3 regions of the Bradyrhizobium sp. LTSP857 genome follow, and region 2 is predicted to be linked to each of the others. Evidence: predicted binding sites of a transcription regulator. Region 2 holds the regulator's gene; each other region holds the start of a gene.
What was found. Region 2 encodes PhoB, which activates phosphate uptake and scavenging genes when phosphate is short. Its sites were predicted from a motif close to TGTCATNNANCTGTCAT; they were not measured.
Positions count from the first base shown of each region.

Region 1: phnF (phosphonate metabolism transcriptional regulator PhnF) is a predicted target of PhoB. The motif match lies at 1,340-1,356, and genes of this name have one in related genera.
Region 3: UP06_RS31470 (glycerophosphodiester phosphodiesterase family protein) is a predicted target of PhoB. The motif match lies at 1,443-1,459, and genes of this name have one in related genera.

Region 1 is NZ_JYMS01000016.1:6,597-9,869, reverse strand. Features, by position in the region: gene phnE (phosphonate ABC transporter, permease protein PhnE) at 1-445, shown strand, start outside; gene phnF (phosphonate metabolism transcriptional regulator PhnF) at 577-1,305, opposite strand; gene phnG (phosphonate C-P lyase system protein PhnG) at 1,464-1,877, shown strand; gene phnH (phosphonate C-P lyase system protein PhnH) at 1,882-2,490, shown strand; gene UP06_RS07705 (carbon-phosphorus lyase complex subunit) at 2,494-3,273, shown strand, end outside.
Region 2 is NZ_JYMS01000037.1:40,128-43,400, forward strand. Features, by position in the region: gene pstA (phosphate ABC transporter permease PstA) at 1-33, shown strand, start outside; gene pstB (phosphate ABC transporter ATP-binding protein PstB) at 30-851, shown strand; gene phoU (phosphate signaling complex protein PhoU) at 863-1,579, shown strand; gene phoB (phosphate regulon transcriptional regulator PhoB) at 1,602-2,309, shown strand; gene UP06_RS23690 (GcrA family cell cycle regulator) at 2,536-3,048, opposite strand.
Region 3 is NZ_JYMS01000046.1:434,534-437,806, forward strand. Features, by position in the region: gene UP06_RS31470 (glycerophosphodiester phosphodiesterase family protein) at 1-1,380, opposite strand, end outside; gene UP06_RS31475 (FtsB family cell division protein) at 1,505-1,822, opposite strand; gene UP06_RS31480 (NADPH-dependent FMN reductase) at 1,943-2,494, opposite strand; gene UP06_RS31485 (MBL fold metallo-hydrolase) at 2,678-3,273, opposite strand, start outside.

The DNA.
Region 1 (3,273 bases), on a different contig from region 2:
TACGCTGATCTGGGCGCTGGTGTGGATCAACGTGGTCGGGCTCGGCCCGTTCGCCGGCGTGCTCGCCATCGCCGTGTCGGATTTCGGCGCCTTCGGCAAGCTGTTCTCCGAGGCGATCGAGGGCGCCGACCAGAAACAGGTCGAGGGCATCCGCGCGTCCGGCGGCAGCGCCTTGCATGAGATCCGTTTCGGCCTGTTGCCGCAGGTGCTGCCAGTGATCGCGGGCCAGGTGCTCTATTTCATCGAATCCAACACCCGCTCGGCCACCATCATCGGCATCGTCGGCGCCGGCGGCATCGGCCTTCAGCTCGCAGAGCAGATCCGCGTGCTGGAATGGCAGAAAGTGTCGTTCCTGATCCTGATGATTCTGGTCGCGGTCGCTGCGATCGATTTCATTTCGAGCAAGCTGCGCTTTGCGATTATCGGGCGGCGGGCGGTGGCGTAATCGCCGGTGCCGTAGGGTGGGCAAAGCGAAGCGTGCCCACCATTTTTACGAACGCTTGGAAAGATGGTGGGCACGGCGCAAGAGCGCCTTTGCCCACCCTACGAGTCCGGATTCGTGGAGAGAGCGCTCCCCTACGGCTCCACCAGAAACTCCACCCGCTCCGCCACAAACCGCGAATGCTTGGTCACCAGCGGCTTGCCGTCGAGATCGAGATCGGTGGCGTCGACCACCAGGATCGGCCGTCCCAGCGGCAGATCGAGTCGCGCGGCGTCGGTGGCGTCGACGATGCCGGCGGTGATCCGGGTCGCGCCGCGGCGATAGTCGCGGACGCCGTAATGCTCGAGCATCTTTGTCATCGAGCGCGTCGCCGCGAATACGACTCCCGCATTCGGAAACAGTTCTGCCGACAGCCAGGTGGTGGACACACAGATCGGCGTGCGGTCGGCGAGGCGAATGGCCTCGATCCGGACTAGTGGCGCGCCGATCTTCAAGCCCAGCTCCCGCGCGAGTTCGCGGGTCGCGACGTCTTCGGACGCCTCGATCAACTGGCCCCGCGGCTCGCGGCCGCCGGCGCCGACGATCTCGGAGAAGCGCGTGCGCGAGCGCAGCGGATAGGCGAGTTTCTGCGCCTCGACATAAGTTCCGCTGCCGCGCTCGGCGCGTACCAGGCCGCGCTCGGCAAGGGCTGCGAGCGCACGCCGCACGGTGTGGCGGTTCACCCGATAGGTTTCGGCGATCTCCATCTCGCCCGGAAGCTTGTCGCCTGCGGCGAAGCGACCGTCGGCGATGCCGCGCTCGATGCCGTCGGCAACGAGGCGCCACAGCGCGACGCCTGAAGAGGCGGTGTCCTGCATGCTCATGTTGCCGGTCAGCCTAGCCCGAAAATCACACCTTTGTCACGAAACAGTCATGGCGCTTCCGTATCAAGTTGTCTATTATCATAGACAACTTGAATTCGACAAGGTCGGTGGTTTCGGTGACCCAGCACACTACCCAGCAAGCCCAGCGCAAGGCCGCCATGGCCGTGCTGGCGCACGCGGAGGCGGGCGAGATCGCCGCTCGCCTCCGCGCGATTCCCCTGCCTGGCCATCAGGATCTGCGCGAGCCGGAAAACGGCCTGGTGATGCTGCGCGGCCGGGTCGGCGGCGACGGCGCGCCGTTCAACCTCGGCGAGGCCACGATGTCGCGCGCGGCGGTGCGGCTTGCGAGCGGCGAAGTCGGCTTCGGCTACACCCTCGGGCGCGACGGTGAGAAGGCGCGGCTCATTGCGCTGTGCGATGCGCTGGTGCAGTCGCAGGATTTTGGCGCGACCGTCGAACGCGATGTAATCGCACCGTTGCGCGAGCAGCTTATGATTCGGCGCAAGCAGGCGGCCGAAGAGACCGCTGCGACGAAGGTTGATTTCTACACCATGGTGCGCGGTGAGGGGTGAGGCCATGACCACGATTGCGGAACTGCCGCCCGGTTTCGTCGACAAGGTGTTGTCGGCGCAATCGACCTTTCGCTCAGTCATGGACGCGATGGCGCGACCGGGCTCGGTCCAGCGCATTGTGCCTATGGCGGGAACGCCTGACACGATGATGCGCGGCACGGCTGCGATCGCGCTGACGCTGTTCGACCACGATACGCCGCTCTGGCTCGATGCGCGGATGTCGGAAAGTTCCGACGTCGTGAAATGGCTGAAATTCCACACCGGCGCACCAGTCATCCAGGATTCCTCGATCGCGAGCTTCGCGCTGATCAGCGATGGCGCCTCGCTTCCGGCGCTGGAGCGCTTCGCGCTCGGCACCAGCGAATATCCGGATCGTTCGACCACGGTGATCATTCAGGTCGAGAGCCTGGACCGAGGACGGAGCTTTGAGCTGCGCGGCCCCGGCATCGACGGTGTCGCGACGCTCCAGGCAACCATCAAGCCGGCCGATCTGTTCGAGCGGCTGCGTATGAACGAGGCGCTGTTCCCACGCGGTATCGATTTGGTTCTGGTCGCCGATGACGCCGTGGTTGCGATCCCGCGCACCACGCGCGTCGTGAGCAAGGGAAGCTGAAGCATGTATGTCGCAGTCAAAGGCGGCGAACGCGCCATCGAGAACGCCCATCGCTTGCTCGCCAATGCGCGGCGCGGCGACCAGAGCGTTCCGGAAGTCTCGCTCGACCAGATTTCGGAGCAGCTTGGCCTCGCCGTGGATCGTGTCATGAGCGAGGGCTCGCTCTATGATCGCGAGCTTGCAGCACTCGCGATCAAGCAGGCGCGCGGCGATCTGATCGAAGCGATCTTCCTGGTCCGCGCCTTCCGCGCCACATTGCCGCGCTTCGGCGCCAGCGAGCCGGTCGATACCGGCGCGATGCGGGTGCAGCGGCGGGTGTCGTCGACCTTCAAGGACATCCCCGGCGGCCAGATCCTCGGGCCGACCTTCGACTACACGCATCGGCTGCTTGATCCCGCGCTCGCCGAAGGTTTTGTGCCTGAAGTGCCGGCAACGGGCGAGGCCTCGACGGCGCCGACGCCGCGCGTGACCGATATCCTGGGCCGCGATGGGTTGATTGAATCCTCGCCGCAAGCCGAAGACGGCGCCAGCGTCGGCGATCTGACCCGCGAGCCGCTGAATTTTCCGGCGGACCGCGACCTGCGCCTGCAAAATCTCGCGCGCGGTGACGAAGGGTTTCTGCTGGCGATGGGCTATTCCACCCAGCGCGGCTATGGCCGAAACCATCCCTTCGCCGGCGAGATCCGCTTCGGCGAGGTCGAGGTCGAATTCGCCGCGGAAGACGTCGGCTTTGCCGTGCCGCTCGGCTCCATCGAGCTCACCGAATGCCAGATGGTCAACCAG
Region 2 (3,273 bases):
CGCATCCTTGGCGCCGAGAGGACCGCAAAATGAGTGATCTTTCCGTTTCGATGAGCGCGGCCGGCGGCCTGCCCCAGGCGCCGGTGCTGCCCGAGGCGCCCCCCAAGGTGACGGTGCGCAACCTCAACTTCTATTATGGCGAGCACCACGCGTTGAAGAACATCAACTTGACGCTCGGTGCCAACCGCGTCACGGCGTTCATCGGCCCGTCGGGCTGCGGCAAGTCGACCCTGCTGCGCATCTTCAACCGGATGTACGACCTCTATCCGGGTCAGCGCGTCACCGGTCAGCTCATGCTGGACCAGACCAACATTCTCGACCCCAAGCTCGACCTCAATCTGCTCCGCGCCCGCGTCGGCATGGTGTTCCAGAAGCCGACGCCGTTCCCGATGACGATCTATGAGAATATCGCCTTCGGTATCCGTCTCTATGAAAAGATATCGAAGTCCGAGATGGACGGCCGCGTCGAGAAGGCGCTGCGTGGCGGCGCGCTGTGGAACGAAGTCAAGGACAAGCTCAACGCGTCCGGCCTGTCGCTCTCCGGCGGCCAGCAGCAGCGCCTCTGCATCGCCCGCACCGTCGCGGTGCGGCCCGAGGTGATCCTGTTCGACGAGCCCTGCTCGGCACTCGACCCGATCTCGACCGCCAAGGTCGAGGAGCTGATCCAGGAATTGTCCGAGAGCTACACGATTGCGATCGTCACCCACAACATGCAGCAGGCGGCCCGCGTCTCCGACAAGACCGCCTTCATGTATCTCGGCGAGCTGATCGAGTTCGACGACACCAGCAAGATCTTCACGTCGCCGACTGATCGGCGCACGCAGGATTACATCACCGGCCGGTTCGGCTGAGGAGACGGGACATGGGTTCTGAACATACCGCAAAGGCCTTCGACACCGACCTCCAGGAACTTACGCGCCTGGTTGCCGAGATGGGCGGGATTGCCGAGCGCATGATCGTCGATTCCGTCGACGCGCTGATCCGCCGCGACGTCGCGCTCGGCCAGCGCGTCGTCATCACCGACGTTGAGCTCGACGCGCTCCAGAAGCGCATCGAGGAGCGCGCGGTGCTCACCATCGCCCGCCGCCAGCCGATGGCGGTCGATCTGCGCGAGATCGTCGGCGCCATGCGCGTTGCGACCGATCTCGAGCGCATCGGCGACCTCGCCAAGAACATGGGCAAGCGCGTCGCGGCGCTGGAGACGGATTTTCATCCGCTCAAGCTGTTCCGCGGCCTCGAGCACATGACCGATCTGGTGCAGCAGCAGGTCAAGTCGGTGCTGGACGCCTATGCCGCGCATGATTTGCCGGCGGCGATGGCGGTGTGGAAGGGCGACGAGGAAGTCGACGCCATCTGCACCTCGCTGTTCCGCGAGCTCCTCACCTACATGATGGAAGATCCGCGCAACATTTCGTTCTGCATCCATTTGATGTTCTGCGCCAAGAACATCGAGCGGATCGGCGATCACGCCACCAACATCGCCGAGACCGTGTTCTACATGATCGAAGGTCAGGCGATGACCGACAAGCGCCCGAAGGGCGACATGACGACCTTCGCCACGACGGTCCCGAACACCTGAAGACTTAAGGAGCGACGACCCCATGGGCGCACGCATTATGGTTGTTGAAGACGAGGAAGCTCTCACCGAGCTCCTGCGCTACAACCTCGAAGGCGACGGCTATGACGTCGAGACGGTGATGCGCGGCGACGACGCCGACACCCGTCTCAAGGAGCACATCCCCGATCTGATCGTGCTCGACTGGATGCTGCCGGGCCTCTCCGGCATCGAGCTGTGCCGGCGGCTTCGTGCGCGGTCCGACACCAAGCAACTCCCGATCATCATGCTCACCGCGCGCGGCGAGGAGAGCGAGCGGGTGCGGGGACTGGCGACCGGCGCCGACGATTACATCGTCAAGCCGTTCTCGGTGCCCGAGCTGTTGGCGCGCGTGAAGGGTCTGCTGCGGCGCGCAAGCCCCGAGCGGCTCGCCACGGTGCTCGCTTTTGGCGACATCGAGCTCGACCGTGAAAAACGCCGCGTGGCGCGTTCGGGCCGTCCGATCGATCTCGGTCCGACCGAATATCGCCTGCTGGAGTTCTTCCTGGAGCATCCGGGCCGGGTGTTTTCGCGCGAGCAGCTGCTCGACAGCGTCTGGGGCCGCGACATCTATATCGACGAACGCACCGTCGACGTGCATATCGGCCGCCTGCGCAAGCTGCTCAATCTCGGCCGCGAGCAGGACCCGATCCGCACCGTGCGCGGTGCCGGTTATGCGCTGGACGATCGTTTTGCGAAGGCGGAGCAGGCGTAGGTTTCTGCGGTTAGTTTGTTAACCGCCGCGACCATCTCCGATGTCGTCCCGGCGAAGGCCGGGACCCATAACCACAGGGTGTGGTTTGGCGAAGACTCGGAGTCGCCCTCTCGCGCAATAACTGCGTTCTCGGAGTATGGGTCCCGGCCTTCGCCGGGACGACACTGAATTTGTTGCGCCGTCATCATGTGACGGCAGCCGTTAGCAACCAGCTAAATCGACTAACTCAGCGCGGACCCGGCTTCACCGGCGCACGGCGGCGATCCGACGCCGGCTGGTAGGCGACCCGCGAGTGCTGGGCGCAATAGGGCAGGCCGGAAAGCGCCTTGCCGCCGCAGAAGAAGAAATCCGGGCTCGAGGGATCTCCGACCGGCCAGTGGCAGGTTGCCTCGTTCAATTCAAGCAGCGACAGCCGCTGGCTCATCGGCACCACGTTGTCGTAGGTGACCGGTTCAGCCTCGACCTCGACCTCGAAGGCCTGCGCCAGCGCGGTGTTGCCGCGCGCAATCGGCCGGCTCACCCGCATCATGTGCTGCGCGGGACGCGCCTTGCGCGGCCGCGGAGCAGCCGACGACGGGCTCTTGGCGCGGCCCGACAGGCCAAGCCTGTGCACCTTGCCGATCACGGCGTTGCGGGTCACGTTGCCGAGCTCGGCCGCGATCTGGCTGGCCGACAATCCGGCCTCCCAGAGCTTTTTCAACTGCTCGACGCGATCGTCCGACCAAGTCAAAACCGTCATTGCACCCTTTCCTTCGCCGCGCGCCAGCCATCCTGGGGCGCACAACGAATGCTAAGTCTCGAAAAACCCGTGCCGTCAGAATCCCTTAAGGCTCGCCGGGCACGAAGACGCGCCCGAACGTTTACGCCGGTACAAGAGGACTTAGAGATCAGAACCGCTGCACGAGATGTCGTATCTGACAAACCAAACGCTACAATATGGCGTGACTCACGCGCAAGAGTCCGC
Region 3 (3,273 bases), on a different contig from region 2:
CAGCTCTCGCAGATAGGCTGTGCGGGCACCAACGCCGGTATGCGTGAAGTCGGTGAAGACCCCATCGACGCCGAGACGGAAGAATTTGAGATATTCTTGGGCCGGATCGGCGTGATAGTCGGCGGCCAGATATTTCTTCTCGTTCCGGAACGTGAAGACATGCACGAACAGGCCGAGCTTGTGCGCATCGGCAATCAGGCTGGTCGGCTCCTGCGTCGAAGCCTCCGGCGTTGATCCCTTGTAGGGCGTGCCGTCGGCATTGCTGTCCTTCCACGGCGCAATCTTGAGCGGAACGATGTAAGCCTTCCACGGCCCGATGCCGTCGGCATAGGTCTTGATCTCCGCTAGGCCCTCCGGGGTCAGCATTGCATCGTACAGGCGCGGGTCACCGGACACCGTCCAGTCGAACGGACGGGAATTGGTGATGTTGTTGAGCAGGACCTTGCCAGTCTTGAAGTCGATGCCGTTGCCGTCGACGAGCTGGACCTGCCGCGTCTCCAGGCCATGGCCGCGCATATATTTGAGGCTGCCGGGCTCGAAGCTCTGAACAAGGATAGGCGCGTCCTTCGTATTGAGGCCGTTCTCCTTGATGATCTTGATCAGGGCATCCTCGAGCGGATGGCTGCCGGACGCGCCGCAGCCATTGGCGATCGCCTGGGCATTGTTCCAGGTCGGATTCTTGGTTTCGGGATAGACGAGGATGGAACGCCCCGTCTCCTTGCTCTTGGCCTTGGCGATGTCGATGATGTCCTGGAAGCTGATGACCGGGAACTTGCCGTTAAAGACCTTCGGCCTTTCGTTGGCCGCATCATAGGTGGTGCCGGCGATCCAGCTCTTCAGCTCGGCCATGGTGAAGTCGGTGATCGACCAGTCGTTGGTATGGTCTTCGCCGTCGACGATCAATGACTTCAGCACCGATTTGGGATCGGCCGGATCGGTGAGATCGATGAGGTAGTCAGCGGGCCCATTGGTGGGGGCCGGCGCCTTGACGCGCACACCGGGCACCGTGCGCTTGCGGGCCGCCACGGCCGCATTGGTCTTCGCCACTTCGGCAACATTGGTGTTGTCGGCCAGCCAGGGGTTGTGGCGAGCAACCAGCACGCAATCCTTGGTGAGATGCAGGTCTTCTTCGAGCGCGTCAGTCCCCAGCGCCGCGGCGAGCTCGTACGACGCCTCGGTCTCCTCGGGCATCAGCCCGGGCACGCCGCGATGTCCGAGAATCAACGGTGCTTTTCCGTCAACGGTCAGGAAGTGCTTGGCGCTGGCCGGCGCCGGGCCAGTCTGTGCGAAGGCCATCGACGATGGAAGCAACGCCAGGGCCGCCGCGCCGAGCAGCATCGCTCCAATATGTACCTTCCGCTGCAAACGATTGTCCCGCATCACAAGCCTCCATCTTCACGGCATCGCATCGAATGCCGGGCTTGTCGTCTTGTCTCACTTCTCTGACAGGCAGATGACGAAAAGGGGCGAAAACGAGCCTTCGCTTGCGACGGGGACGCTCTGTTCAGTTCGCCGGGGTCATCCGAACGAGATCATGCGGATTGGCATAGTCGAGCTGATAGCGCGCCCGCTCGTCCAGCATGTCGGGATCGATCTTCTCGGAGCGCAGCAGCGACACGCGCTGCTCATTCCTGGCGCGCTCGCGCTTGAGCTGCGCCAGCTCGCTCGTCAGCGCGATGATCTCCCGGTCGAGTTCCTGGCGGGCGTTGAGGCCGTATTTGCCGGTATAGGCGTTGACGCCGAAATAGCCGACGATGGCGGCCGCCATCGCGTAGAGGGCGAGACCGGTCAGGATCGATTTCAGACGCGCGCGGGAGACCATTTTGGCAAGATGGGGCAGCTTGGTTAAGGGAGTGCTAATGTCCCCTGCCCGGCCTCGCTCCGATGCCCCGCCCCAAACGTCATGCCCGGCCTTGTGCCGGGCATGACGGAGAGCGCGTCCTCAGCCGTGATGCTTCGCCACGTGCGCAGCGAAGGCGTCGATATACGCCTGGAGCACGGGCTTCAGGGACTCCTTGGCCAGATTGCCGTCGGCATCGAAGGCATCGCCGACCGCGTTCAGATAGATCTCCGGCTGCTGCATGATCGGGCCGGTGATGCCCGGCAGGATGTTCTGGAGCGTCTTGGCGGCGCTGACGCCACCAAGCGGGCCCGGCGAGTTGGAGACGATGCCGACCGGCTTGCCGTTGAACGAGCTCTTGCCATAGGGCCGCGAGGCGACGTCGATAGCGTTCTTCAGAACGCCCGGGATCGCGCGGTTGTATTCCGGCGTGACGAAGATAACGCCGTCCGACTTCTGGAGCTTATCGCGGAAAGCCAGCCAGTCCGCGGGCGGCGCGCCCTCGAGATCCTGATTGAAGAACGAGATGCCTGCCAGTGTGACGACCTCGAGCTTGAGCGAGGCCGGCGCGAGCTTTGTCAGCGCATTGGCGATCTTCAGCGAAAAGCTGTCCTTGCGCAGGCTGCCGGCGATTACGACGATGTTGTAGGCCATGGGTTGTCCTCGAAGTCTTGAGCGGGAGTGCCGGGGCGGCACTTAAGCGATCCCGGCCAATGGATGCAAGTGCATGTACCGGCTGGATTTGGAAACCCAGCGTTTCACGAAAGCAGACGGTCGCTCAAAACAATCAGGCCGCCAAGAGGCGGCCCGATCTTTAGCGCAACTGCGTCACCTCGATCAGATCGTTGGATTCCACGCCGACGGGATCAGGCGGTATTTGGCACCGTCCTTCTCGACATGTCCAACCGAGGGGAAGGTGAAGTGGAAGCCGATCACAGTTGCCTTCTCGGCCGCCGCCATGTCGTAGAACTTGTGGCGCGTCTGCTGCGCCAGGGGACCGTCGGTATCGAACGCAACGTGCCAGTCCGGATTGCGCAGAAAGAACTCCGGGATGTTGGTGACGTCGGACTGGATCAGCACTTTTGCGTCGCCCGAAGCGATCGCGAAAGAGGTGTGACCGGGCGTATGGCCCGGCGTCCCGATCGAGGTGATGCCTGGCGCGACCTCCTTGCCCCAATCATACTTCGTCACCTTGGATTCGAGGCCGGCGAAGGTCTTCTTCACGTTGGCAAAGTAGCCCTTCATCATCGCATTGGACTCGGCTTTGGCGGCGTTGTCTTCGCTGGTCCAGAATTCCCAGTCCTTGCCCGGCACCATGATCTCGGCATTCGGGAAGGCGAGCGCGCCGTCGGCCAGGCGGATGCCGTTGGTGTGGTCAGGATGCAGATGCGACAGCAGCACGGCATCGATCGTCTTGGGATCGACGCCGGCAG